One region of the Pantoea sp. Ep11b genome, then DNA from elsewhere that is predicted to be linked to it. Evidence: predicted binding sites of a transcription regulator. Region 1 holds the regulator's gene; each other region holds the start of a gene.

Region 1 (9,709 bases):
CCGCTCGGCAGTAACATAGTACTGCGCGGCACGGTTGACAGCGTGGCTGCCGGCGTGACCAACAGCAGCAGCTCGGTCGACAGCAAAGGGATGGCGACGGTGGACTCCAATCTGGAGTGGGTCCGACTGGCGCAGCGTGTGCCGGTACGTATCCGGCTGGATCAGCAGCCTGGCAATCGCTTCCCGGCGGGCACCACGGCGACGGTGGTCATCACCGGGCAGGGGGATCGCCAGCCTGAACAGGTTTCGCCGCTGGTCCGTCTGCTGAATCGCCTGCGTGAGTTTGGTTAAGAGGGCGATATGATCGAGTTCCTGCGGTTCCCGGTAAAACTCACCTTCGCGCTGGTTTTAGCGCTGATGGTGGGCTTCCACCTTAACCTCGAAACGCCGCGCTGGGCGGTGATGACCGCCGGGATTGTGGCGGGCGGCACCGCCTTTGCTGCGGGGGGTGACCCCTATTCAGGGGCGCTGCGCTATCGCGGTGTTTTGCGTATTATCGGGACCTTTATCGGCTGTATCGCCGCGCTGACCATCATGATCGCCACCGTTCGGGCGCCGGTCGTGATGCTGCTGCTGTGCTGCATCTGGGCAGGGCTCTGCGTCTGGCTCTCCTCGCTGATCAAGGTCGAAAACTCCTACGCGCTGGGACTGGCAGGCTACACCGCGCTGATTATCGTGGTGACGGCGAACGCCAGTGGCGGGCTGACGCTGGTGCCCCAATATGCGGTCGAGCGTTGCAGCGAGATTGTGCTCGGCATCCTGTGCGCCATCCTGGCCGATATGATCTTCTCGCCCCGTTCAATCAAAAAAGTGATCGATGCAGAGGTCGATTCGCTGCTGGTGGCGCACTATCACCTGCTGCAGCTCTGCGTCGCCCACGGTGATAAAGAGGAGGTGGACAAAGCCTGGAGCGCGCTGGTCCGGCGTACCACGGCGCTGAACACCATGCGCAGCCAGCTGATGATGGAATCCTCCCGCTGGAAGAACAGCCATCGCCGTTTGCAGATGCTGAATACGCTGTCGCTGACGCTGATTACCCAGGCCGCCGAAACCTTTCTGATCCAGAACTCCCGCCCTGACTACATCCCGCCTCAGTATCGCCTGATGGTTGAGAAGCCCGCCACCACGGTAGAAGAGGTGCACAAGCGGATGAAAGTGATGCGACGGGTGATGGGCGCCAGCGACAAAACGACGCCGGTCACGCTGAGCAGCTGGGTCGGTGCCGCCACCGAATATCTGCTGCTGATCAACGGCATTAAAAGCAACAGCCGGATTACCTCCCTGGAAGAGACGATTCTGCAGCGCGAAGTCGTGATTCAGGCGCGTTCTGCGGAGACACATCATGCGATGATCAACGGTATCCGGACCTTTGTGGCGACCGCGCTGGGTTCGCTGTTCTGGCTCTACACGGGATGGACCTCCGGCAGCGGCTGCATGGTCATGCTGGCGGTGATCACCGCGCTGGCAATGCGTATGCCAAACCCGCTGATGATGGCGAAAGACTTCCTCTACGGCATGACGGTCGCGGTTCCGCTGGGGGCGTTCTATTTTATGTATGTCCTGCCCGCCACGCAGCAGAGCGCGCTGCTACTCTGCATCGCCATCGGGCTGCTGGGTTTTATTGGCGGCATCTTTATCCAGCGGCGTCAGCTCGGTACACTCGGCGCACTGATTGGTACGCTCAACGTGCTGGTGCTCGATAACCCGATGCAGTTCCACATCAACGTCTTTCTCGACAACGTGCTTGGCCAGGTTATCGGCTGCTTTGTGGCGATGATGGTGATCCTGCTGATCCGCGATAAATCGAAAGCGCGCACCGGCCGTAAACTGCTGAACCGCTTTATGTATGCGGCCGTATCGGCGATGACGACCAATCAGGCGCGTCGGCGCGAAAACCATCTGCCGGCGCTCTATCAGCAACTCTTCCTGCTGCTGAACCTGTTCCCCGGCGATATCAATAAATACCGTATCGCCTTAACGCTGATCATCGGCCATCAGCGGTTGCGGGACGCGGAAGTGCCGGTCAATGCCGATCTCTCAGCGTATCACCGGCAACTGCGCTACACCGCAGATCGGGTGATCGCCGCCAGCAGCGATGACAAGCGGCGTTACTACTTTGAACGGCTGCTGAAAGAGCTGGCGGTCTATCAGGAAAAGCTGGCCCATTACGAGGCACCTGAAAGCGTTACGGAGCCGGTAAAACGGCTGGCGCTCATGCTCGACAAATATCAGAACACCCTCATCCAAATCTGAATCTGGCCGCTGCGACCGGCAGCGGCCCGTCCAATCTCCGCCCGTCATAAAACCTGCTGCTTTTGCCAACTATACTCTCTGGACGGAAGCGTAAAACTGACAGGAGCGAATCAATGAAATCACTGCAAGAGAGCGAACTGTTCCGGACCGGCTATTTAGCGGATGGCCAGTGGCATCAGGCAGCCTCCACCTTCGACGTCACCAATCCGGCGACCGGCGAGGTGATTGCGCAGGTGGCAAAAGCGGGTAAAACGGAAACGGAACAGGCTATCGCCGCCGCAGAGCGCGCCTTTCCCGCCTGGCGGGCGCTCACCGCAAAAGCACGCTCTGAGATCCTCACACGCTGGTACCAGCTGATTATTGAGAACAAACGCTGGCTGGGCGAGCTAATGACCCTGGAACAGGGCAAGCCTGTGAAAGAGGCGGAAGGTGAAGTCGAGTATGCCGCCAGCTTTATTCAGTGGTTCGCCGAGCAGGCAAAACGGGCCAACGGTGAGATCATTCCGCCCGCGAAACCAGGCTCGCGTATCCTGGCCACCCGCGAACCGATTGGCGTGGTGGCGGCCATTACGCCGTGGAACTTCCCGATGGCGATGCTGACCCGCAAGCTGGGGCCGGCCCTGGCCGCAGGCTGCACCGGCATCATCAAACCTGCCAATAACACGCCGCTCTCCGCCTTTGCGCTGCTGGCGCTGGCGAAGCAGGCGGGCGTACCGGATGGCGTGCTGAATGCGGTGGCCGGTGACACTCACGCCATCAGTGACGCGATTATGGCCAGCCACGTAGTGCGCAAAATCTCATTTACCGGCTCGACGCAGGTGGGCAAGCTGCTGATGCGCAATGCCGCCGAAACCATGAAAAAAGTGTCGATGGAACTGGGCGGTAATGCTCCCTACATCGTGTTTGAGGATGCTGACATTGATGCCGCCGTACAGGGCGCGATCGCTAACAAATTCCGTAACGCGGGCCAGGTGTGCGTCAGCGTGAACCGCTTTTACATTCACAATGCGATCTATGATCGTTTCACGCAGCAGCTGGCGGCCGAGGTCAACAAGCTGAAAGTCGGTAACGGCATGGAAGAGGGCGTGATCGTCGGCCCCCTGATCGACGCCCCGGCGGTGGAAAAGGTGGAGCAGCACGTCAAAGACGCCGTCGCCAGAGGCGGCAAATTACTGGCGGGGGGCGAACGCCATGCTCTGGGCGGCAACTTCTGGCAGCCCACGGTGATCGCCGAAGCCCACGAAGAGATGCAGCTCGCGCAGGAGGAGACGTTCGGCCCGGTGGCAGCCTGTTTCCGTTTTGATGATGAAGAGGATGTCATCCGCCGCGCCAATGCCACGCCGTTCGGTCTGGCCGCCTACTTCTATACCCAGAATCTGCAACGGGTGTTCCGCGTCTCAGCGGCGCTGGAGAGCGGCATGATCGGCATTAACGAATGTGCCGTTTCAACCGAGCTGGCCCCCTTCGGCGGCGTGAAAGAGTCGGGGCTGGGCCGTGAAGGTTCGGTACTGGGGATGGAGGAGTATCTGGAAGTCAAAACGCTCCATCTGGGCGGTTTGGGCTAACGGACAGAAACGGGCGGCAGAGGTCGCCCGCAGACGGAGCATGGGAGCGGTCAGCATGAAAATCGAGCGTTTTGATTTTAATGAAATTGTCGATCAGGCCCATTTCTTCCGCCAGTTCAGCGAGCGATTTGCGCTGGAAGAGCGCCGCATCTGCGATCTGGATGGATTATGGGATGTGGTGACGGGCGACCTGTTACCCATGCCGCTGGAGATTGAATTTATCAATCTGGGCAGGGGGCAGCGACGGCGTTATGGTGCGCTGATTCTGTTGTTCGATGAAGCGGAAGAGGAGCTGGAAGGGCAGCTTCACTTTAACGTCAGATAAAAAAAGGCCCCGGAGAGCGGGGCCAAAGGGTTCGTCATTATTCTGACGAGGAATTACTTATAAAGCTGTGCGGTGATGTGGTAGTTGTCACCGGTACGCGCCTCAATCACTTTGTAGGCGCTGGCACCCTGCGCATCGGCTTTCTGAGAAAGCTCAGCACGGTAATCCATTGGCGCACCCGCTGTGCCACTGATGGTCACGGTTCCCGCAGGCTGCAGATTCTGAGTCTGGTCGCCGGTTACCAGCTGCGCGGCAGATGCGCCGAACGCCATAACGGAAAGCAGGCTGACTGTAGCGATGGTTGTTTTGATATTCATGTTCGTCTCCTCAATATATTCAACAACCTGCGGTTCATCGTAAAGGCGGGTCGTCGATATTTTCAACGCCGTTCAGGCGTCATCATGGTCGGTTATTTGTAAAGTTCAGCGGTGATATGCCAGGTGTTATCCTGGTTGTTTTCAATGATCCGATAGTGACCGGCACCCTGGGCATCCGCTTTCTCTGACAGCACCTGACGGACGTGCGTCTGGTCGCCATTACGGCCACTGATGCTGATGGTCTGGTTCATCGACTGCAAACCCTGCGCTTCCTGATTAGTCACCAGGCTGGCAGCGCCTGCACCCATTGAGATCAGGGAAAGGCCAAGGGCGGCGATAGCTAATTTCATTTTCATAATCAACTCTCCTGCAATATCTGTTTCTGCTTCCGCTCTCCGGCACGGCAGTGTGCGTGTCTGACAAGAGAGGCGGGCTTAATCGGGCTACGTCTTAGTTATAAAGCGCGGCGGTAGCGTGGTAGTTGCCGTTGTTATAAGCCTCAATGACGCGATAGGCTTTTGCGCCCTGCTGATCGGCTTTGTCACTGAGCTGCTGACGGATATCCATTGGTGAACCGGCAACGCCGCTGACGCTGATGGTGCCTGCAGGCTGCAGATTCTGCGCCTGGGCAGCATCGATAGATTCTGCTGCTACAGCGCCAAATGAAAGAGCGGAAAGGATACTCAGAGTGGCGATGGTAGTTTTAACGTTCATAGATATTTCCTCGTCGTCTATTTTTATCTTTCTGGTTTGTGTGATTTGCGTCACGAAAAGAAGTATAGAACTAATAACGATAGAAATTAATATCCCGCTAATAATGTTTTTTTGTGATACTTTATCCTTATGGCTACTTTTAATAACTCAACGTTATAAAAAACGTTTAAAAAATAGCCTTTTCGCCGCTTTCAAGTGCAAAAACAGTGATATAGATCACTTTAACTTTTAGTGCGAAATGCAGGGGTGTTTCAGGCTGGGGTTTGATCTGGATCCGGGCAATGGTGCCGGATTAATGTTGTAAGGCAGCGTAAAATAGCGCAGAAGGCGAAGCAGAAGATGATTTCTGCCCACAGGCGCCGTAATTAAAGCGGTCTGTGGTGCAGGGCCAGGCGGGCAAACCGGAAAGCCGTGGTAAGGCGCGGGAAGCTGACGGCCAGGTCTGTACCGGAAGCCGTCAGTCTGCTATCAGAGTTCCTGCTCAAACAGGTTGAGAATGGCGCTGTGCAACTGCTTCACCGTAAAGTCGCGCGCACGGGTAATAAAAATCGTGTCATCACCGGCAATCGTTCCCAGAATCCCTTCCGATTTACCCAGCGAATCCAGCAAGCGGGCAATCAACTGCGCGGCACCAGGACTGGTATGGATTACCACCAGGGCGTCATTGTAGTCGATATCCAGTACCAGATTTTTCAGCGGGCTGGTGGTGGTCGGTACGCCAAGTTCTGCCGGCAGACAGTAAACCATCTCCATCTTGGCATTGCGGGTACGCACCGCGCCAAACTTCGTCAGCATGCGTGAGACTTTGGACTGATTGATATTCTCAAAGCCCTCATCCTGCAGCGCCTGAACAATCTCGCCCTGGGAACTGAATTTTTCTTCTTTTAATAAGGCTTTGAAAGCCTTAATCAGATCGTCTTGTTTAGATGGGTTTCGCATAGGTTACCAATATATAGAGTGAATAACCGCGCATCCGCCCGCGGCAGAGTGGTGATTATGCATTTAAATGCATTTTTATGCAATCGTTCGATTGGTGAGCGGGGTTCGGGCGGCTGGCGGGCGGCGATAATAGCAAATAAATCCGCTCAGACCAAAACCCCCGTCACAGCCGCAGAAAGCGAAGGTTGCAAAGTTGTTATATTATTGGTGGTGTAGTAACAGAAAACGCACGCAGCCGTTCTCTGTCTGACGACGGCAAGGTTGTCGGTCATTCAGGCGTAATGATAAGTAACTTTTGAATCCGGAGATTAAGTGCGAAAGCACGTAGAATTAACAGCGGATAATTATCATCGCCTGAGCAGTTGATTAAGGTCTGACACAGATAGAATTTCGGCCCATCTCTGCCCCACCTTAATAAGGAGTTAAGAATGAAAGTTGCCGTTCTCGGTGCCGCTGGCGGCATAGGCCAGGCGCTCGCACTTCTGCTCAAAACCCAGCTTCCTGCAGGTTCAGAACTCTCACTGTATGACATCGCGCCGGTTACGCCTGGCGTTGCCGTTGATCTCAGTCATATCCCTACTGCCGTCTCCATTCAGGGATTCAGCGGCGAAGATGCAACACCGGCTTTACAGGGCGCAGACGTGGTATTGATCTCCGCCGGTGTCGCCCGGAAGCCCGGTATGGATCGCGCAGATCTGTTTAATGTGAATGCCGGCATCGTTCGCAACCTGATTGAACAGGTGGCCACGACCGCACCGAAGGCGCTGATTGGTGTCATTACCAATCCGGTTAATACCACCGTGGCTATCGCGGCAGAAGTGCTGAAAAAGCACGGCGTCTACGACAAAAATCGTCTGTTCGGTGTCACAACGCTGGATATCATCCGTGCCAATACTTTTGTGGCGGCGCTGAAGGGCAGGCAACCTGACCAGGTTGAAGTCCCGGTTATCGGCGGGCACTCCGGCGTGACGATCCTGCCGCTGCTGTCTCAGGTTAATGGCGTCAGCTTCAGCGATCAGGAGGTTGCCGATCTGACTAAGCGGATCCAGAACGCCGGAACAGAAGTGGTGGAAGCCAAAGCGGGTGGCGGATCAGCGACGCTGTCGATGGGTCAGGCTGCTGCCCGTTTCGGTCTGTCTCTGGTACGCGCGCTGAATGGCGAGCCGAATGTGGTGGAGTGTGCCTATGTGGAAGGCGAAGGCGAATATGCACGCTTCTTCTCACAGCCGCTACTGCTGGGTAAAAACGGTATTGCGGAACGCAGGCCGATTGGCACGCTGAGCGCGTATGAGCAGCAGGCGCTGTCGGGCATGCTGGAGACGCTGAAGAAAGATATTGCTCAGGGTGAAGCGTTCGTTAAGCAGTAACGCACTCCACAGCGTGAAAACGCCCGGCTCAGCCGGGCGTTTTGCGTTACAGACCGCCAGATTTATAGGCGCGGGCAGCCGGTGTGCCGTTGCTGGCAGGCAGCTTCTTACCCAGCGTTTCCATACGCATCTGGAAGGGCGGGAACGGCATCTCAATACCGTGCTGATCGAACCCACGCAGAATCAGTTGATGCAGTTCATGACGCAGCGGCATCCGGTGTCCCATCTCTGCGGCATGTACGCGCAGTTCAAACAGCTGAATACCCTGCTGCAGATCCACAAGGAAGGCTTCCGGCTGTGGGGTGTCCAGCACATAGCTGCAGCGTTCGGCCGCCTGTATAAGAATGGTGGTGACCTCTTCACTGCTGACTTTAGCCGGGGCCGGGATAGTCAGTACCACGCGCGTGACCGAATCGGACAGCGACCAGTTGATAAACTGCTCCGTGATAAAGGCTTTGTTCGGCACGATAATCTCTTTGCGGTCCCAGTCGGTAATGGTGGTCGCGCGGGTATTGATCCGGGTGATACTGCCGGTCAGGTCACGGATCGTTACGGTGTCGCCGATACGGATCGGTTTTTCAAACAGAATAATCAGACCAGAGATAAAGTTGGCAAAAATCTCCTGCAGACCAAATCCCAGTCCCACACCGAGTGCCGCAACCAGCCACTGCAGCTTCGACCACTCAATCCCGATCATCGAGAACCCAATCAGCCCGCCAACCAGCAGCAGCAGATACTTGGTCAGGGTCGTGATGGCGTAGCCTGTGCCGGGTGTCAGATTCAGGTGCTGCAGCAGCGCCAGTTCAAGCAGCGCGGGCATATTGCGCACCAGCTGGGTAGTGATGATAAACACCAGAATGGCAATCAGCACCGCTCCCAGGGTGATTGGCTGGATCGACTCCACACCCTGCACGGACGTACTGACATCCCACAATTGAATATTCTCCAGGAAGCCAAAGGCGGAGTGGATTTCCGACCAGAGCACAATCACGGAAACCAGGGCAATCAGCGTCAGGATAGAACGCACCAGCCGCAGTGACTGGGCGCTGATCGCATCCAGGTCGATCACCGGCTCTTCGATTTCAATCGCATCGGTGTTCTGAGTGCCTTGCTCTTTCTCTTCTTCGCTGCGCGCCCGATTGGCCAGCATATCGGCGCGGCGCTGACGGGCGCGGTCAAAGCCGAGCCGGCGACGCTGAATCAGCATCCAGCGCCGGATGATGTAGTAGATGACCAGCAACAGGAACCAGATGGCGACGGAGGTTTCCAGACGCGCCAGCAGCGCCTGCGCGGTCGCCAGATATCCCACGGCGGAGGCGAGGGCGGCCATCAGCGGCATGGCGATCATCAGGTTCCATAGCATCCGGTTGACCATGTTCTCGCCGTTCCCCTCTTTATCGAGGTAGAGCGGAATACCGGAACGCTTCAGGCTCACGGTGACAATACTGATTGCCCCACAGATCAGGATAAAGCAGAGACGGCCCAGCGATGCAGAGAACTGGCGATCTTCCAGATTCCCTAAGGCGATCAGCAACATGATCAGCGGCACAATCAGGCCGATGCTCAGCGAATAGTAGCGCATGGCGCGCGCCACCCGGTTCTGCGGCCAGCGGAAATGCACGATAAACAGGCCGTTGGGCCGGGCAAAGGCGGCGCTGATCATAAAGACCCACAGCAGGGGTAGTGTGGCGGTAATGCCATCACCAATCGCCACGGCAATAGGGTAGGGCCAGGCGTTCTGCAGGCCATAGCCCAGCGCCCCCCACAGCACCGGCAGCGGCAGCGCCACCAGAATCGACCAGAACACCGTACGGATGGTCAGGCGGAAGCGATCCTGCGTGACCTTACCGACTTTACTGGCGGAGCGTTCGAGAAATGCATTGAAGTGACGGCGTGAGCTGATACTGAAACCGACCAGCAGCAGCGCGCCAATAATCGGCAGCACCGAATGGCGGCTGGTAAACATCATCGCCATCGCTTTGCCGAGCTGACCCAGGGTGTCCAGCGACAGCAGGCGGGAGAGATCTTTCGCCAGATCCAGCGGGTAGCTCAGGCTGATCGGGCTGACATCGGCGGTCCAGAACAGGTAGCGGTGGGTTGCATCCTTGACCTCGGTCAGCGCGTCCTGCAACTGAGTGTTGCCGACTTTCAGTTTGGTGATCTCCAGGATCAGCGTGTCGCAGCCGGAGATCAGAGAGTTAAGCAGCTCACGCTGGGTGCGGAGCTGGG
Region 2 (9,709 bases), 310 kb from region 1:
GAGGGGAGCCCGGACGGTAAACCAGCGCGATCGTCCGTCTGGGAACCGGCTTGTAACAGGGCAGATAGCAGACCCCATCCCGGATGCGTTCCGGCGGAACGGCCAGCGCCGGTAACAGCGTGATGCCGCTGCCTGCCGCCACCATGTTGCGCAGCGTCTCAAGGCTGGTTGCACGGAAATGGGTATCTTCATCCGCTCCCGCCTCAAAGCAGAAGCCCATCGCCTGATCGCGCAGGCAGTGCCCGTCCTCCAGCATCAGCAGTTTTTCACCTGCCAGATCGGACATCGGCACCCGGTCGCGGTCACACCACGGGTGATCAGCGTAGACCGCCAGCTTCATCGGCTCGTCAAACAGCGGGACTTCGATAAAGGCCTCGCTCTCTTTGACCAGCGCGACAATCGCGCAGTCCAGCTTGCCGCTGTCCAGTTGTGCCAGCAGCTGCAGCGTCTGCGCTTCGTGCAGATACATCTCCAGTTTCGGGAACGTCTGGTGCAGCGTGGGGATAATCTGTGGCAGCAGGTAGGGCGCGATCGTCGGGATCAGGCCGATGTGCAGCGGACCGGACATCGCTTCCCCTTGCTGACTGGCCATCTCTTTCAGCACCTTGACTTCCCGCAGCACCGTTCGCGCCTGATCCACCAGCAGCAAACCGGCCTGGGTGAACAGTACTTTACGACTGGTGCGCTCCAGCAGCATCACGCCCAGCTCATCTTCCAGCTTGCGGATCTGCCCGCTTAACGTGGGCTGACTGACATGACAGGCATCCGCAGCACGACGAAAGTGGCGGTGTTCAGCAAGCGAAACCAGATATTCAAGATCACGAATATTCATTATTACCCTCCAGACCACGATAGCCCGTGGCGATAGATAGAATAGCAATGAACGATTGGCCCTATCAAGCGTGGTTGGGAATAATGCGCGCATCAAATGGAACGTGGTTGATCAGGAGTAAGAAATGTTGGCAGGTCAGGAAGGTAAAGCAGTCCCCTCAGTGACTTTTCACACACGCCAGGGCGATCGCTGGGTCGATGTCACCACCGATGCGCTGTTTAAAGATAAAACGGTTATCGTATTTTCACTGCCGGGAGCGTTTACACCCACCTGCTCATCTACTCATCTGCCGCGTTACAACGAATTAGCGGGACAGTTTACCCGCCTGGGTGTGGACAGCATCCTGTGCGTCTCGGTGAATGACACCTTTGTGATGAACGCCTGGAAAGCGGAGCAGCGCGCAGACAACATCACCTTTATTCCTGATGGCAACGGCGAATTTACCCGTGGCATGGAGATGCTGGTCGAGAAAGCTGACCTCGGCTTTGGACCCCGCTCCTGGCGCTACTCCATGCTGGTGCGCAATGGCGTGGTAGAGAAAATGTTTGTGGAGCCGAATCGGCCTGGCGACCCGTTCGAAGTGTCTGATGCTGACACCATGCTGCGCTACCTGGACCCGGCCTGTAAAGCTCAGGAGTCGGTCGCCATCTTTACTAAACCTGGCTGCACCTTCTGCATTCAGGCAAAACAGATGCTGGTCGATCAGGGGATTCAGTACGAAGAGATTGTGCTGGGCCAGGATGCCACAACGGTCAGTCTGCGCGCCGTTACCGGCCGGGCGACGGTGCCGCAAATCTTTATCGGCGGTCGTCATATTGGCGGGAGTGACGATCTGCAGCAATACTTGCTGTCAGCGTAAAAAATCTGAGGGTCAGCCGGGAGAGCTGGCGCTCTGATGATGTGCCTATAAAAAAAGTAGTTGTTATGAAGCTAGAGGTTGGCGGGCATCTGAAATGCCCGCTTTTTTTTATCTGCAGATTACGCCAGACGCTGTTTTGCCTCATTGATGGCACGCGCAACCTGCTGCGGAGAGACACCGCCCTGCGCATTACGCTTATCCAGACAGGATTGCAGCGCCAGGATCGGATAGACATCCTCACCAATTACCGTGCTGTACTGCTGCAGCGTCGCCAGCGGCAGGGCCTCCAGCGCCACACCCTCGCCAATCGCGGCCACGACCACTTCGCCAACGATATGGTGCGCTTCACGGAACGGCACCCCTTTGGCAACCAGATAGTCCGCCAGCTCGGTGGAGTTTGCATAACCCTGTTCGGCGGCCTCCTGGCAGCGCGGACGTTTAACCTGCAGACCATCCAGCACCAGCACCGACATATGCAGACAGTCGAGCCAGGTGTCGAGTGCGTCGAACAGCCCCTCTTTGTCTTCCTGCATATCTTTGTTATACGCCAGCGGCAGCCCCTTCAGCGTCATCATCATCCCGGTCAGCGCGCCCTGCACCCGACCGCACTTGCCGCGAATCAGCTCCAGCGCATCCGGGTTTTTCTTCTGCGGCATTAAAGAGGAGCCAGAGGTGACTTTATCTGACAACTCGATAAAGCCCGCTTCGCCGGTATTAAAGAAAATCATATCTTCGGCAAAGCGTGACAGATGCACCATGCCAATCGCGGCATCGGAGAGCAGCTCCAGCACATGGTCGCGGTCTGAGACGGTGTCCAGACTGTTGCGTGTGGCGGACGCAAAGCCCAGCCAGCCTGCCAGCTGCTGACGGTCGATCTCGTAAGCGGTACCGGCCAGGGCGCCGCAGCCCAGCGGGCTGACATCCAGCCGCTTCAGCGTATCCTGCAGACGGCTCTCATCGCGCGCCAGCATTTCCACATAGGCGAGACACCAGTGGGCAAACGTCACCGGCTGAGCACGCTGCAGGTGGGTATAGCCCGGCATCACCGCATCCTGGTTGGCTTCCGCCGTCACCACCAGCGCCTGCTGCAGATCGCGCGTTGCGCCCAGCAGCGCCTCAACCTGCACCTTGCACCAGAGCTTCAGATCGGTCGCGACCTGATCGTTACGGCTACGGCCGGTGTGCAGTTTTTTACCCAGCGCGCCGACCTTGTCAATCAGTTGACCTTCCACCCAGCTGTGAATATCTTCGGCATCGCTCTGCAGGATCTGCTCAGGATTTTCACGCACGTCCTGCAGTAACGCATTCAGGGCTGCTTCCAGCTGCTGCTGCTCATCCTGAGTCAGGACATTCACCGTTACCAGCGCTTTGGACCAGGCAACAGAGCCAATGATGTCCTGCTCTGCCAGGCGGTAATCGAAGCGCAGCGAGTCGTTGAACTGTTTGAAACGTTGATCTGCTGCCTGAGTAAACCGTCCACCCCAAAGTGCCATGTGAAAACTCCTCTGAATCGTTAAACAAGAGGCGGCATAAATGCCGCCCCTGAAGTGAAACTGTGGGGCGGGGCGTACCCCGCCCGAAAATTACTTCTTCTGCTCGTTCAGGGCACGAATGCGCGACGAGAGTGAGAACAGACGGATGAAGCCGCCCGCATGACGGTGATCGTAAACTTCATCTTCACCGAAGGTCGCGAACTCTTCTGAGTAGAGGCTGTTCGCAGAACGCTTCTGGGTCGCGGTTGCCTGGCCTTTAAAGAGCTGCAGAACCACTTCACCGTTAACCTCTTCCGCCAGCGATTCGGCAGCCGCCTGAATCGACTTACGCAGCGGTGCAAACCAGCGACCATCATAAACAACGTAGGACATTTCATGGCCCAGCTGCTCACGCCATTTGAAGCTGTCACGATCCAGAACCAGCTGCTCTACCGCACGCAGGGCGTTGACCATGATGGTGCCGCCAGGCGTTTCATAGCAGCCGCGCGATTTAATGCCGACCAGACGGTTTTCAACGATATCGATACGGCCCACGCCATGCTTCGCGCCGAGCACGTTGAGTTTTTCCAGGCACTGGAACGGACTCATTTTTTCGCCGTTGACGGCGACCACACGGCCTTTCTCAACGGTCACGGTCACATCTTCAGGCTGATCGGGCGCCTCCAGCGGATCGACCGTCCAGACCCAGCAATCTTTGTTCGGTGCATTGGCCGGGCTTTCCAGCACGCCGCCCTCGGTGGAGATGTGCCACGCGTTTTCGTCACGGCTGTAGATTTTTTCCAGCGACGCGGTCGTCGGGATGTTGCGCTCTTTCAGGTAGTCCAGCAGGGCTTCGCGTGAACGCAGATTCCACTCACGCCACGGTGCCACCACTTTCAGCTGCGGAGCCAGCGCGGTGTAGGTGGTTTCAAAACGCACCTGGTCATTCCCTTTACCGGTTGCGCCGTGGCACAGCGCATCGGCACCCACTTTCAGCGCCAGCTCAACCTGCGCTTTTGCGATGATAGGACGCGCCATTGAGGTGCCCAGCAGGTAGGTGCCTTCATACAGGGCGCCGGTCTGCAGCACCGGATAGACATAGTCGCTGATGAACTCTTCACGCAGGTCAACCACATGGCACTCCGAGGCGCCGGACTGCAGGGCTTTCTTCTCCACACCTTCCAGATCGCCGCGCTCCTGACCGATATCCGCCACAAAAGCGACCACTTCACAGCCGCCGTAGTTCTCTTTCAGCCATGGAATGATGGCTGAGGTATCCAGACCGCCGGAGTAAGCCAGAACGATTTTTTTGATGTTTTGCGTTTGCATTTCGTAATCCTTGAATCAGAGTCGTTAAGCGAGAATCCGGGTGCCAATCGACACGCCGTTAAACAGGTCAGGCAGCCGCTCGGCGTGACGCCAGCTGGCAATATCCACCGGGCGGCCCAGGGTACGCGCCGCATCAAGCGCAGCGTGTACCTTCACAATCATGCCATCGGTGATAATGCCCTGGGTAATCAGCTGTTCAGCTTTATCGGCCGTCATCTCTTCAATGCGCTGGCCTTTACCGTCGAGAATACCACTGACGTCAGACAGCAGAACCAAATCCGCGCCCAGCGTCGAGGCGAGTGCGGTCGCCGCCTGGTCCGCGTTGACGTTCATCAGTTCACCGCTGTCAGTAATACCGATTGAGCTGACTACCGGCAGATAACCGGCCGCCAGCAGGGTGTTCAGCAGAGCCGGATCGCCCGGCATCGCGTGGCCGACATGGCCGAGCTCTTCGTCAAACGGGGTGACGTTGACGATGCCCGCATCACCCAGGCAGAGGCCGACCGCGCGGATACCCGATTTTTTTGCCCATGCCAGCAGGGTTTTGTTAGCGGTGCCCGCCAGCGCACCGGTAATAATGTCGATCTGGTCGGCAGGCGTGACACGCAGGCCGTTTTTCTTCGTCACCGGCAGCGCCAGCTTTTTCATCAGTTCGTCCACCAGGCAACCGCCACCGTGGACAATGATCAGCGGACGCTGATGGGCGCTGCGCCAGGTGAGCAGCGCGTCAAACAGGCGGGCCAGCGCTTCTTCGCTGTCTAACAGCACACCGCCCAGCTTGATAATCAATGGATTGGTCATGGTTTAGTTATCCGTTAAATCAGTGACTGCGTTTCAGGGAAGCCGAACCGGATGTTCAGGCACTGTACCGCCTGCGATGCCGCGCCTTTCAGCAGATTATCTTCGGCGGCCACTACAATCAGATGCTCGCCCTGCATCTCAAAACCGATATCGCAGAAGGGCTGACCCACAACGGCTTTCAGCGCAGGTACGCCCTGCTCATAGAACCGCACCAGCGGTTTATCATCATAGGCACGATGGAACACTGCGGCGACATCATCACGGCTGACACCCGCTTTCAGACGACAGGTAATGGTCGCCAGAATACCGCGAGGGAAACTCCCCAGATGCGGCGTGAAGATCACCGGCGTACCGAGGTGCGCGACAATTTCCGGATGATGGCGATGATTGAACAGGCCGTAAGGCTGCAGGCTGACCTCGCAGAAGCTGGTGCCGACATTGGCTTTACGCCCGGCACCGCTCACGCCGCTGGTGGCATTGATGACCGGCCACTGCGCGTCGTTTAACAGTCCGGCATCCACCAGTGGCTTCAGTGCCAGCTGAGCGGCAGTCGGGTAGCAGCCGGGCACGGCCACCAGCTGCGCCTGCTGAATCTTCTCGTGCTGATATTCCGCCAGGCCGTAAACGGCCTTATCCAGCCACTCGCCATGCTGATGGGTGAAGCCATAGAAGCGGGTGTAGAAGTCGGCGTCGTTGACGCGGAAGGCGCCCGACAGATCGAACACCACGCAACCGGCCTTGAGAAATTCGGGCGCCAGATCGTGGCTGACTTCATGGGCGGTCGCCAGGAACACCACATCCACTTTGCCCGCCCACTCCGCCGCGCTGCTGAGCGGCTGCAGCGGGAGATCCACCACGCCTTTCAGCTGCGGATGGAGGTCGGACAGGCGCTTACCGGCATCAGGGCTTTGCGCGGAAACCGCCAAAGCGGTTATGTTGATATGTGGATGACGATTCAGGAAGGTGGCTAGCTCTGTACCAGCGTAACCACTGGCACCAACGATCAGCGTATTCAACATCAGGCTGTAACCCTTTTTACAGTCGCACATTCCGGGTCGCGGCCTTGCCCCGTTACCCACCCTGTCATCTGCAGCGATTTAAGGTTCCCTTGCAGAGGACGTTAATGTATTTTTATTCACTATTACTGCATGAATATGGATACATCCTAACCCAAGGACCGCCAACAGTGAAGACAAAATTACCGCCTTTTATTGAACTGTACAGCCAGTTAATCGCCACACCCTCGATCAGCGCAACCGATGCCGCACTGGATCAGAGTAATGAAACTTTAATCAGTTTGCTGGCAGGCTGGTTCCGCGACCTCGGCTTCAGCGTTGAAGTGCAGCCGGTGCCAGGAACGCGCAACAAATTTAATATGCTGGCGCGCACCGGTAGCGGCGCGGGCGGCCTGCTGCTGGCGGGTCATACCGACACCGTGCCCTTTGATGATGGCCGCTGGACACGCGATCCTTTTACCCTGACCGAGCACGACAACAAGCTCTATGGTCTGGGCACGGCCGATATGAAAGGGTTCTTCGCCTTTATTCTCGATACGCTGCGCGATGTGGATGTCAGCACGCTGAGTAAGCCGCTCTATATTCTTGCCACGGCGGATGAAGAGACCACCATGGCCGGAGCCAAATATTTTTCTGAATCGACGCAGCTGCGCCCCGACTGCGCCATCATTGGTGAACCGACCTCGCTTAAGCCGGTCCGTGCGCACAAAGGCCATCTGTCGAACGTGATCCGTATCGAAGGAAAATCGGGCCACTCCAGCGATCCGGCGCGTGGCGTTAACGCTATCGAGCTGATGCATGAGTCGATCACCCACCTGATGCAGCTCCGCACGACGCTGCAGGAGCGCTATCACCACGATGGCTTTGCCATCCCCTATCCCACCATGAATTTCGGTCATATTCATGGCGGTGATGCGGCGAACCGTATCTGCGCCTGCTGTGAACTGCACATGGATATCCGTCCGCTGCCCGGCCTGTCGCTTGGCGATCTCGACGGGCTGCTGAATGAGGCGCTGGCCCCGGTCAGCGCCCGCTGGCCAGGGCGTGTCACCGTGGCCGAGCTGCATCCGCCAATCCCGGGTTATGAGTGTCCGGCTAATCATGAGCTGGTCAGTGTGGTCGAAAAACTGCTGGGCACGCCTACCGAAATCGTTAACTACTGCACCGAAGCGCCGTTTATTCAGCAGCTCTGTCCGACGCTGGTACTGGGGCCAGGTTCAATTAATCAGGCACATCAGCCAGATGAGTTTATCGATACGGCATTTATTAAGCCGACGCGGGCGCTTATCAGTCAGGTTGTGCAGCATTTTTGTCACTGATTAACAGCAAATGGGGCATTTCACTGCAATAACAGCAAAATGCCCCCTCAATCTGCGGGATTTAACAATAAGAATAACTTATCCCGCTTCACTCCCCATAAATACCAATAATTCCCGTTATTTAGCCGCTACTTCGCCGCACTTTATCTCATTTGACGAATGCAACATTACGTGGCTAGATACAAGACGATGTTATACCCACCGGGTGATTATCCAGAGCGTTTCAGAAAGCGGACAGGCGGCAACGGCGCCGGTTCCCCTCCGTGAGCCGGGAACAACACGTTGCTGATTTTCGGCTGCCTGAAAGGTCGGGTGTAGAAGTTTTTCAAGACGATAAGGGTGTCAGGGTCCAATGAACGAACAATATTCCGCAATGCGAAGTAATGTCAGTATGCTCGGCAAACTGCTCGGGGATACGATTAAGGATGCACTGGGCGAGAACATCCTCGACCAGGTGGAAACCATCCGTAAGCTCTCCAAGTCATCCCGCGCAGGCAATGACACTCATCGTAAAGAACTGCTCAATACGCTGCAGAACCTCTCCAACGAGGAGCTCCTGCCGGTGGCGCGCGCGTTCAGCCAGTTCCTTAATCTGACTAACGTAGCGGAGCAGTATCAGACCATCTCGCAGAGTGGCGAGGGTGAGAACCATCCTGAACTGCTGAAAAAGACCTTTGATACCCTGAAGCAGCAGAAAGATATTCGCGAAAGCGACATCCTGACGGCGATTGAGTCGCTGTCGCTGGAGCTGGTGCTGACTGCCCACCCGACCGAAATCACCCGCCGCACGCTGATCCACAAGCTGGTTGAGGTCAACAGCTGCCTGAAACAGCTCGATCACAGCGATGTCTCCGACTACGAACGTAATCAGATCATGCGCCGTCTGCGCCAGCTGGTCGCCCAGGCGTGGCATACCGATGAGATCCGTAAATATCGCCCTACCCCGATCGACGAAGCGAAATGGGGCTTTGCCGTGGTGGAAAACAGCCTGTGGGAAGGCGTTCCCGCCTTTCTGCGTGAACTGAACGAGCAGGTCGAAGAGGCGTTCGGCATCAGACTGCCGGTCGATTTCGTGCCGGTTCAGTTCACCTCCTGGATGGGCGGTGACCGCGACGGCAATCCGAATGTGACGGCGTCGATTACCCGTCATGTGATGCAATTAAGCCGCTGGAAAGCCACCGACCTGTTCCTGCGCGATATTGGCGTGCTGATCTCTGAGCTGTCGATGTCAGAGTGCAGCGAAGAGATCCGCGAACTCAGCGGCGATCCGGAGGCGCTGGAACCCTATCGAGTGATTCTGAAACGCCTGCGCAGCCAGCTGATGAACACGCAGTCGTTCCTGGAGCATCGCCTGAAAGGGGAACGCCTGCCGCGTCCGGCCGACCTGCTGGTGTCTAACGACCAGCTGTGGGATCCGCTGTTCGCCATCTATCAGTCCCTGCAGAAGTGCGGCATGGGCATCATCGCTAACGGCCAGCTGCTCGATACGCTGCGCCGCGTGAAATGTTTTGGCGTGCCGCTGGTGCGTATCGATCTGCGCCAGGAGAGCACCCGTCACACTGAAGCGATTGCAGAAGTGACCCGCTACCTGGGCCTGGGCGATTACGAGAGCTGGTCCGAAGCGGATAAGCAGGCTTTCCTGATCCGTGAACTGAACTCCAAACGTCCGCTGCTGCCCCGCAACTGGGAACCAGGCGATGAAACGCGTGAAGTGCTGGAGACCTGTCGCGTCGCGGCCGAAGCGCCACAGGGCTCTATCGCCGCCTATGTCATTTCGATGGCGAAAACCCCCTCTGACGTGCTGGCCGTTCACCTGCTGCTGAAAGAAGCCGGTATCAGCTATGCGATGCCGGTGGCGCCGCTTTTCGAAACGCTGGATGACCTGAACAACGCTAACGACGTCATGAGCCAGCTGCTGAGCATCGACTGGTATCGCGGCTTTATTCAGGGCAAGCAGATGGTGATGATTGGCTACTCTGACTCGGCGAAAGATGCCGGTGTGATGGCCGCCAGCTGGGCGCAGTATCAGGCGCAGGATGCCCTGATCAAAACCTGCGAGAAAGCCGGGATCTCCCTGACGC
Region 3 (9,709 bases), 930 kb from region 1:
TCGGTGTGCTGTTTGCGCTGGCGATAGCGCTGCTGTGGCTGTGGCGTCCGGCTAAGCGGTAAAACGGCTTCGCCGCCTGCCAGCGTTCGCGGCAGGCGGCGGCATACGCGCTTAGCGGCGGACGGCAATCGCTTCGATTTCGATCTTCACATCTTTTGGCAGACGCGCCACTTCAACGCAGGAACGCGCCGGGAAGTGAGCCTGATGTTCGGTGAAAAACGCTTCATAGGTCGCATTGACCGTAGCGAAATCATTTAAATCCTTGACGAAAACCGTGGTCTTCACGATATCGCCCACCTTCAGACCCGCTGCTTCTACAATCGCCTTCACGTTTTCCAGCGACTGACGCGCCTGTGCGGCAACGTCATCGGCAACCTGGCCGGTCGCCGGATCCACCGGGATCTGCCCGGACGTGATGATCATGCTGCCCAGATCGACACCCTGAACATAGGGACCGATAGCGGCAGGGGCTTTTTCAGTACTGATTTCACGAGACATCATGGCTCCTTTGATTATGTCGTCAGGCGGCGATGCCGCCGCTCAGGCCCATTATAAGGTCGGGCAGGACGATTACCAGTGACCCAGCACCACATGGCGGGCGAACTCTTTCTCGCAATATTTGCACTTCAGGTGCACATCATCGGCGCGCTGCTTGACGGCAAAGCTGGAGAAGACCGGCTCGCTGCGGCTGATACAGTTGCTGTTGGGGCAGGTCAGCACGCGCTCAACGTGATCCGGCAGCGTCGGGGCGATCTTCGCCACCACTTCGTAGTCATCGATGCGGTTGACCGTGGCATGAGGGGCATAGACCGCCAGCTGATTGACCTGATCGTCAGTGAGAAAGGTGTTCTCAATCTTGATCAGATCCTTGCGGCCCATCTCACCGGATGGCAGGTTCAGGCCGATGGTAATGCGCTGATCCGTTTCGGTCAGCCGGAACAGAGAGAGCAGTTTAAAGCCGATCTGCGCCGGGATATGGTCGATAACCGTGCCGCGCTTGATCGCTTCGACCTGCAATTTGTTGTCCTGAGTCATGGGGTCTCTCCTTACAGGGCGGGTTCGCTGTTTAAAACCAGTGCCAGCAGAGCCTGGCGCGCATAGATGCCGTTACCCGCCTGCTGGAAATACCAGGCGTAGGGGGTCTTATCGACATCGGTGGTGATCTCATCGATACGCGGCAGCGGGTGCAGCACTTTCATGTTGTCGCGCGCCGTCCCGAGATCGGTCGCCCGCAGGATGAACTGCGCTTTGACGTTGGCATACTCTGAGGGGTCGAGCCGCTCTTTCTGTACCCGCGTCATGTAGAGGATGTCGAGCTGCGGCATCACCTCTTCGAAGCTGTCGTGGCGTGACCAGGGGATCTGCTTCTCATCCAGCATATCGGTAATGTAGGCGGGCATCGCCAGCGCATCGGGCGCAATAAAGAAGAAGCGGTTGCCTTCAAACTTCGCCAGCGCCTGGGTCAGGGAGTGGACAGTACGGCCATATTTCAGGTCGCCGACCATCGCCACATTCAGCTGATTCAGACGGCCCTGGGTCTCCTGGATAGTGAAGAGATCCAGCAGCGTCTGGGTCGGATGCTGGTTCGCACCGTCACCGGCGTTGAGGATCGGGATGCCGCCAGAAAACTCGGTCGCCAGCCGGGCCGCGCCTTCCTGCGGATGACGCATTACAATCGCATCCACATAGGTGCTGATGACCGAAATGGTGTCGGCCAGGGTTTCCCCTTTCTTGCCCAGCGAGGTATTGCTGCCGTCAGCAAAGCCGACCGCCGACGCGCCGAGCCGATGGATCGCGGTTTCAAACGACAGGCGGGTGCGGGTGGACGCCTCAAAGAAGCAGCTGGCGATCACCTTGTGCTTCAGCAGTTCCGGCTGCGGATGGGCCTTGAGCTGCGCCGCCGTCTGCAGCGCCAGTTCCAGCTCTTCGCGACTGAGGTCGTTAATTGAAATAATGTGCTTGCGATATAGCGGGTTAGCCATAGCTCTCTCCTCTGCGCGGCCGGATTGCGGACAAAAAAAAGCCCCTGCTTAAGGGGCTTTTTAAGATCGGGTCGATGACCGAAAGAAACAGCAGCACCGCCTGCGGTCAGGCGTGATTGAGCATCAAATTGTCCGCTGTGCTGTCGCATATTTCCTCCGGCAAATTGGGCCGCATTATACCCGTTCGTCGCAGGGCAGCAAGAGGAAAACGTTTGCGGGGCGGTTGCCGGCGCGTGTCCGGCAGCGGGGCATGGCGAGTGTGGCGGACGCTGTCCGGTGGAGACAGCGCCCTGCGGCGTCCTGTCAGCGCTGGCCCAGCGTTGCCACCATCACCGCTTTGATGGTGTGCATGCGGTTTTCGGCCTGATCGAAGACGATGCTGTGCGGCGACTCAAAGACCTCGTCGCTGACTTCCATGCCGTTGGGCAGATCGTACTGTTCCGCCATCTGCTGGCCCAGCGTGGTCTGATCGTCATGGAAAGCGGGCAGGCAGTGCAGGAATTTCACCTGCGGGTTGCCGGTCAGGTCGAGCATCGCCCGGTTGACCTGATAGTCACGCAGGAGGGCAATCCGCCCGGCCCAGACCTCTTTAGCTTCGCCCATCGACACCCAGACATCGGTGTAGATGAAATCCGCGCCTTTCACGCCACTGGCAATGTCGTCGGTGAGGGTAATCTTTCCGCCGGTCTGCTGTGCCACTTCGCGGCACTGCGCCACCAGTTCATCCTCCGGCCAGCAGCTCTTCGGGGCCACCAGACGCAGATCAAGACCAACCAGAGCGGCGGCTTCCAGCATGGTATTTCCCATGTTGTTGCGCGCATCACCGACATAAACCAGCGTCATCTCGCTGAGTTTTTTACCCGGCAGATGTTCCTGCATCGTCAGCAGGTCGGCCAGCAGCTGGGTCGGATGAAACTCGGTAGTCAGACCGTTCCACACCGGCACGCCGGCATGTTCAGCCAGCGTTTCCACCAGTGCCTGACCGTAGCCGCGATACTGGATGCCATCGTACATCCGGCCCAGGACGCGGGCGGTGTCGCGCATCGACTCTTTATGGCCGATCTGACTGCCGCTCGGGCCAAGATAGGTGACGTTAGCACCCTGATCGTAAGCGGCAACTTCGAAAGAGCAACGGGTACGGGTCGAGTCTTTTTCGAAGATGAGCGCGATGTTTTTGCCTTTCAGATACTGCACTTCGCTGGCGCTTTTTTTCGCCTGTTTTAATTCAGCGGAAAGAGAGAGCAGGTGATCGATTTCGGCGGGGGTAAAATCCAGAAGTCTGAGAAAATGACGCTGATACAGCTGACTCATACAACGCTCCGGTAAGCATTAAAGTGAATTAAAATTCAATCTAACCGTATGAATATTCATTTTCAAGTGCGGGGGCGAATAAACTTTTCGTTTTGTGTAGTGGCGCGACAGGCAGTGTGGGAAAATAATTGTTTATTGCCGAACTCAGAGAGGACATCGTCATGGCATATGAAGCATTACTGGAAGAGCAGCAGGAAGAGACACGGCAGATCATCGAAGAGCTGCTGGAGGATGGCAGCGATCCTGATGCGCTCTATACCATCGAGCATCATCTCTCCTGCAATAACTTTGACTCACTGGAAAAAGCCGCCGTCGACGCGTTCAAGCTGGGTTATGAAGTGACCGAGCCGGAAGAGCTGGAGCTGGAAGATGGCACCACGGTAATGTGCGTGGACATCATCAGCGAATCCGCGCTGAATCCGGAACTGATCGATGCGCAGGTTGAGCAGCTGGTCAACCTGATCGGCAAGTACAACGTCGATTATGACGGCTGGGGCACCTATTTCGAAGATCCCGATGCCGAAGATGAAGATGACGCCATTGAAGATGAAGATGATAATGGTGTTCGCCACTAAGTAGCCGGGGCGGAGATTTCTCCGCCTGTCACCTCTGCCACGCCATTTAACATCATGAACTACGCACCTTTATTAGAACCTATCTATCAGTTTCTGCACTGCCGCACGCCCCAGGCCTGGATTGATGAGGCGCGCAAGCCGGAAAATCTGACCCTGCTGTTAACTGATCATCTGGTCTGCGAGCTGAAAGCCGCCCAGACCGCGGTCTGGCTGATCCGCAAATATGTGGCTGACAAACCCAGCGGCGACGCGATTCTGGCGTGGCTGAAGCCCTATGAAGATTTTATCTTTCGCGAAGATGGCGACAGCGACTTTATCAACGCCCACAGAAACCTGACCAAACGCATCATCGTGCGTAACGCGCTGCCGTGGGCGGATGATCTGGTTGAGAAGATGGTGCTGCTGATTAAAGAGGAGCTGCATCACTTCTATCAGGTGTGGGAAATTATGCAGTCGCGCGGGCTGGTCTATCAGAAGATCACCTCCAGCCGCTACGCCAAATCGCTGCTGCGTGAAGTCACCACCCATGAGCCGGAAACGCTGGTGGATAAACTGATTTGTGGCGCCTATATCGAGGCGCGCTCCTGCGAGCGTTTCGCCAGTCTGGCTCCTTATCTTGATGATGAGCTGGCGAAATTCTATCTGTCGCTGCTGCGCTCTGAGGCGCGGCACTATCAGGACTATCTGACCCTGGCGGCGCAGATCGCGGCGAAAGATATCACGCCACGGGTGCAGGCGATTGGCATCACAGAAGGGCGGTTAATCAGCGAGCCGGACAACGAACTGCGCTTTCACAGCGGCGTACCGGCATTCTGACTCTGCGACATCAGCGGGGCGTTCAGCCCCTGTTTCACAACACTTTCAGCATCCGCACTTCGCAGTCGACATGGCCGGTGCAGCCCATCGCGCCGTCGATATGCTCAAAGCCCAGCGACTCATAAAGTTTAATCGCCCGCGTCAGGCTGGCGGTGGTTTCCAGATAGCAGCGGCGGAAGCCGTGACGGCGTGCATGTTCCATCGCCCGCAGCGCCAGCTCGCGCGCCAGACCCTGACCGCGCACGGCAGGCAGAAAATACATCTTCTGCAGTTCGCAGATGTCGGGCGCGCTGCAGGCGAGAGGCGCCACGCCACCGCCGCCAACGACGTTACCCTGATACTCAATAATCCAGTAGGCGCTCTGTTCGGCACTGTAAAGCTCGAACAGCTGGTCGAGCTGGGGATCGGAGACGGTATAGCCTTTGTCCGCCGTCAGGCCGAACTCGGCGGACACATCGCGGATCACCTGAGCAATATGCGGATTATCGGCGGCAGTAATCGGCCGCACCTGGAGGTCAGAAAGCGGGTTGGCGCTGGTCGTCATCATCTCTTCCGGATTTGTACGAGGTCAATAAAAAAGCCGGGCAAGCCCGGCTTTATGAATAAGCTGTCAGCTAAGACGCTTACAATGCCGCAATGACCGCCTGCTGTTCAATCAGTTTTGCTTTTGACTGCTGCAGTTCGGCTACGCGCTCGCGCTCTTTCGCGACCACCGCTTCCGGGGCGCGCGAAACAAAGCCTTCGTTCGCCAGCTTGGTCTCGATCTTCTCAATCTCCACCTCCAGCTTGACCAGCTCTTTCGCCAGACGCTCCAGCTCGGCGGTTTTATCCACCAGATCCGCCATCGGGATCAGCAGTTCTGCGCCTTCGACCAGCTTGGTCACCGACACCGGGCCTTTCTCGCCCGCAGGCAGAATGGTCAGGCTTTCCAGACGCGCCAGGCGCGACAGGAAGTTGCGGTTCGCTTCGACGCGACGCAGCGCGGCAGGGGAGCAGTCACGCAGCAGCACATCCAGCGGTTTGCTCAGCGCGATGTTCATTTCAGCACGGATATTACGCACCGCCACGATCGCCTGCTTCATCCACTCGATATCCGCTTTCGCTTCGGCATCCTCTTTCGCCGCATCGTACTGCGGGAACGGCTGCAGCATGATGGTGTCGTCGCTGATGTTTTTCAGCACTTTCACACGCTGCCAGATGGTTTCGGTGATAAACGGAATGATCGGGTGCGCCAGGCGCAGCAGCGCTTCCAGCACATGCACCAGCGTATGACGGGTGCCGCGCAGTTCCGCTTCGCTGCCGCTGTTCATCACCGGCTTGGTCAGCTCCAGATACCAGTCACAGAACTGGTTCCAGGTGAAGTCATACAGGATGTTGGCGGCGATATCGAAGCGATAGCTGTCCAGCGCTTCGCGGTACGCTTTAACCGTGTTGTTGAACTCGGTCAGGATCCAGCGATCGGCCAGCGACAGCGTCATCTCACCGCCATTCTGTCCGCAATCCTGATCTTCGGTGTTCATCAGCACAAAGCGGCTGGCGTTCCACAGCTTGTTACAGAAGTTGCGATACCCTTCCAGGCGCTTCATGTCCCAGTTGATGTCGCGGCCGGTAGAGGCCAGCGCCGCCAGGGTGAAACGCAGCGCATCGGTGCCTGATGGCTCGATGCCGTCCGGGAACTGCTTCTCGGTACGTTTGCGGATCTTCTCAGCCAGCTGCGGCTGCATCATGTTGCCGGTGCGTTTTTCCAGCAGCGCCTCCAGCGAGATGCCGTCAACCATATCCAGCGGGTCAATCACATTGCCCTTGGATTTCGACATCTTCTGACCCTCTTCATCACGGATCAGACCGGTCATGTAGACGGTTTTGAAAGGCACCTGCGGTTTGCCGTTTTCATCTTTGATGAAGTGCATGGTCAGCATGATCATGCGGGCAATCCAGAAGAAGATGATGTCGAAGCCGCTGACCAGCACGCTGGTCGGGTGGAAGGTGCGCAGCGCTTCGGTGTTTTCCGGCCAGCCCAGGGTGGAGAAGGTCCACAGGCCTGAGGAGAACCAGGTATCCAGCACGTCATCATCCTGACGCAGCGCCACATCGGCGGCCAGGTTGTTCTCTGCACGGACTTCCTCTTCGGTGCGGCCAACATAGACGTTGCCGTTCTCGTCATACCACGCCGGGATGCGATGACCCCACCAGAGCTGACGGGAGATACACCAGTCCTGAATATCGCGCATCCAGGAGAAGTACATGTTTTCATACTGCTTCGGCACGAACTGGATGTCGCCGTTCTCAACCGCTTCAACCGCGACTTTCGCCAGCGGGGCAGTGCGCACATACCACTGGTCGGTCAGCATCGGTTCGATGACCACGCCGCCACGATCGCCGTAAGGCACGGTCAGGTCGTGAGGCTTGATCTCATCCAGCAGGCCCAGCGCATCGACGGCGGCGACAATCGCTTTCCGCGCGGCGAAGCGTTCCATTTTCTGGAAGGCGGCCGGGATCTCGTCAGAGCAGGCGTCGCTTGCTTCACCGTTGGTGTCATAGACCTGCGCGCGTTCGCGGATATCACCGTCGAACGTCAGGATGTTGATCATCGGTAAGCGATGACGACGGCCTACTTCGTAGTCGTTGAAGTCATGCGCCGGGGTGATCTTGACGCAGCCGGTGCCTTTTTCCATGTCGGCGTGTTCGTCACCGACGATCGGGATCAGACGGCCCACCAGCGGCAGCATCACAAATTTACCAATCAGATCTTTGTAGCGCGGATCTTCCGGGTTAACGGCCACGCCGGTATCGCCCAGCAGGGTTTCCGGGCGAGTCGTGGCGACGACCAGATAATCTTTGCCATCGGCCGTTTTTGCGCCGTCAGCCAGCGGGTAGCGGATGTGCCACATTGAGCCTTTGCTCTCGCGGTTTTCCACTTCCAGATCGGAGATCGCCGTGCGCAGTTTCGGATCCCAGTTCACCAGGCGTTTGCCACGGTAGATCAGGTTCTCTTTATAGAGGCGAACAAACACCTCTTTAACCGCATTGGAGAGCCCTTCGTCCATTGTGAAGCGTTCGCGCTCCCAGTCGACGGAGTTACCCAGACGGCGCATCTGACGGGTGATGGTGCCGCCAGACTCGGCTTTCCACTGCCAGATTTTGTCGATGAAGGCGTCGCGGCCATAATCCTGGCGCGTTTTACCCTCTTCAGCCGCAATTTTGCGCTCAACCACCATCTGCGTGGCGATGCCCGCGTGGTCGGTACCCGCCTGCCACAGGGTGTTTTTCCCCTGCATGCGCTGGTAACGGATCATGGTGTCCATGATGGTTTGCTGGAAGGCGTGACCCATGTGCAAGCTACCGGTGACGTTCGGCGGCGGGATCATGATGCAAAAGCTTTCCTGGCTGGTATCGCCATTCGGTTTGAAGTAGCCCTGCTTTTCCCAATGCTCGTAAAGCGGCTGCTCGATATCTTGCGGGTTATATGTCTTTTCCATTTCTGCTATGTCTTTGCGGCTGTGGTGGCGCTGCCGTATTCAATTGGAATCCAACGCTGCGATACGCTTTGTAGCGGTCGCGCGCCAGTTGTTTGAGAGCGTCCTCGTGAGGAACGAAGTCTATCACTTCATGGAAAGCAGTAGCAAAATCTGCGAAGTGGGGCAGCAGGCTAATCAGCAGGTCGCGCGGGGAACTGCCACGACGCTGAGGCCAGGCCAGTTCGACGGGCGCGCCATAGCGCGGGCCTTCACCCGCCAGGTTGTGTGGCACGAAGGCGTTCGCCGGTCGTTGCCACAGCGCTTCATCCAGACGAATGGCCTGCTGCTCATCTTCGCAGGCGATCAACACCCGCTTTCCGGCCCGCCAGCGTGTTTCCGCCAGATCGCACACCAGGGCTTCAACGGCGCTCAGGCCATCACTGGGGGCATCGGTTTCCAGCACGTAGAAGGTTGCGTTTTTCATCGGTTAGCTCATCAGAAGATCAGGGGCGGAATCAGATCCGCCCCTGCGGTCAGGAAAGAGGGCGCTTAGTCGTCGCCGTTCAATCCTGCCCGATTCAACAGGAACTGCGACAGCATCGGAACCGGGCGTCCGGTCGCGCCTTTGGCCTTGCCGGAGCGCCAGGCGGTGCCGGCGATATCCAGGTGCGCCCAGTTATATTTACGGGCAAAGCGGGCCAGGAAGCAGGCTGCGGTAATCGCGCCGCCAGGACGGCCGCCAATGTTACCCATATCGGCGAAGTTGGACTCCAGCTGCTCCTGGAACTCATCCGCCATCGGCAGACGCCAGGCGCGGTCGCCCGACTGCTCCGAGGCGCTGATCAGCTCATGCGCCAGCGGATTGTGGTTCGACAGCAGGCCGCTGATGTGATGACCCAGCGCGATTACGCAGGCACCGGTCAGCGTTGCCACGTCGATCACCACTTCCGGATCGAAACGTTCGACATAGGTCAGCGCGTCACACAGCACCAGACGGCCTTCGGCATCGGTGTTGAGCACTTCGACCGTCTGGCCCGACATGGTGGTCAGCACATCGCCCGGACGCATTGAGCGGCCATCCGGCATGTTTTCACATCCGGCCAGCACACCCACCACGTTCAGCGGCAGGTTCAGCTCTGCCACCATCCGCATCACGCCATAGACGGCCGCCGCGCCGCACATGTCATACTTCATTTCGTCCATGCTGTCGGCAGGCTTGATGGAGATGCCGCCCGAGTCAAAGGTCAGCCCTTTACCCACCAGCACAATCGGGCGCGCATCAGCGTCCGGATGGCCTTTGTATTCGATCACCGACATCAGGGACTCATTCTGCGAACCGGCACCGACGGCGAGATAGGCGTTCATGCCCAGCTCTTTCATCTGCTGTTCGCCAATCACCCGGGTCGTGACATTTTTGCTGAAGGCATCGGCCAGCTGACGCGCCTGCGACGCCAGATAGGCGGCGTTGCAGATATTGGGTGGCATATTGCCGAGATCTTTCGCGGCTTTCATACCGGCTGCGACGGCCAGACCATGCTGAATTGCCCGTTCACCGCTGGTCAGTTCA

The links. The regulator ArgR, encoded in region 1, controls arginine synthesis, uptake and breakdown. The targets are predictions, from matches to a motif close to ANTGAATAAAAATACANT.
Region 2: a site for ArgR is predicted at 6,416-6,433, ahead of argC (N-acetyl-gamma-glutamyl-phosphate reductase). Genes of this name have one in related genera too.
Region 3: a site for ArgR is predicted at 3,316-3,333, ahead of argF (ornithine carbamoyltransferase). Genes of this name have one in related genera too.

The regions. Positions count from the first base shown of each region.
Region 1 is NZ_CP160631.1:3,864,065-3,873,773, reverse strand. Features, by position in the region: gene aaeA (p-hydroxybenzoic acid efflux pump subunit AaeA) at 1-291, shown strand, start outside; gene aaeB (p-hydroxybenzoic acid efflux pump subunit AaeB) at 301-2,253, shown strand; gene AB1748_RS18150 (NAD-dependent succinate-semialdehyde dehydrogenase) at 2,367-3,818, shown strand; gene AB1748_RS18145 (hypothetical protein) at 3,874-4,143, shown strand; gene yhcN (peroxide/acid stress response protein YhcN) at 4,197-4,460, opposite strand; gene AB1748_RS18135 (YdgH/BhsA/McbA-like domain containing protein) at 4,553-4,816, opposite strand; gene yhcN (peroxide/acid stress response protein YhcN) at 4,911-5,174, opposite strand; gene argR (transcriptional regulator ArgR) at 5,643-6,113, opposite strand; gene mdh (malate dehydrogenase) at 6,542-7,480, shown strand; gene mscM (miniconductance mechanosensitive channel MscM) at 7,527-9,709, opposite strand, start outside.
Region 2 is NZ_CP160631.1:271,692-281,400, forward strand. Features, by position in the region: gene oxyR (DNA-binding transcriptional regulator OxyR) at 1-832, opposite strand, end outside; gene AB1748_RS01370 (glutathione peroxidase) at 957-1,691, shown strand; gene argH (argininosuccinate lyase) at 1,811-3,184, opposite strand; gene AB1748_RS01380 (argininosuccinate synthase) at 3,275-4,492, opposite strand; gene argB (acetylglutamate kinase) at 4,517-5,293, opposite strand; gene argC (N-acetyl-gamma-glutamyl-phosphate reductase) at 5,308-6,312, opposite strand; gene argE (acetylornithine deacetylase) at 6,480-7,628, shown strand; gene ppc (phosphoenolpyruvate carboxylase) at 7,981-9,709, shown strand, end outside.
Region 3 is NZ_CP160631.1:895,790-905,498, forward strand. Features, by position in the region: gene lplT (lysophospholipid transporter LplT) at 1-62, shown strand, start outside; gene ridA (2-iminobutanoate/2-iminopropanoate deaminase) at 112-498, opposite strand; gene pyrI (aspartate carbamoyltransferase regulatory subunit) at 571-1,035, opposite strand; gene pyrB (aspartate carbamoyltransferase) at 1,047-1,982, opposite strand; gene argF (ornithine carbamoyltransferase) at 2,286-3,293, opposite strand; gene rraB (ribonuclease E inhibitor RraB) at 3,455-3,868, shown strand; gene AB1748_RS04150 (tRNA-(ms[2]io[6]A)-hydroxylase) at 3,923-4,684, shown strand; gene AB1748_RS04155 (GNAT family N-acetyltransferase) at 4,719-5,228, opposite strand; gene AB1748_RS04160 (valine--tRNA ligase) at 5,308-8,163, opposite strand; gene AB1748_RS04165 (DNA polymerase III subunit chi) at 8,147-8,626, opposite strand; gene pepA (leucyl aminopeptidase) at 8,692-9,709, opposite strand, start outside.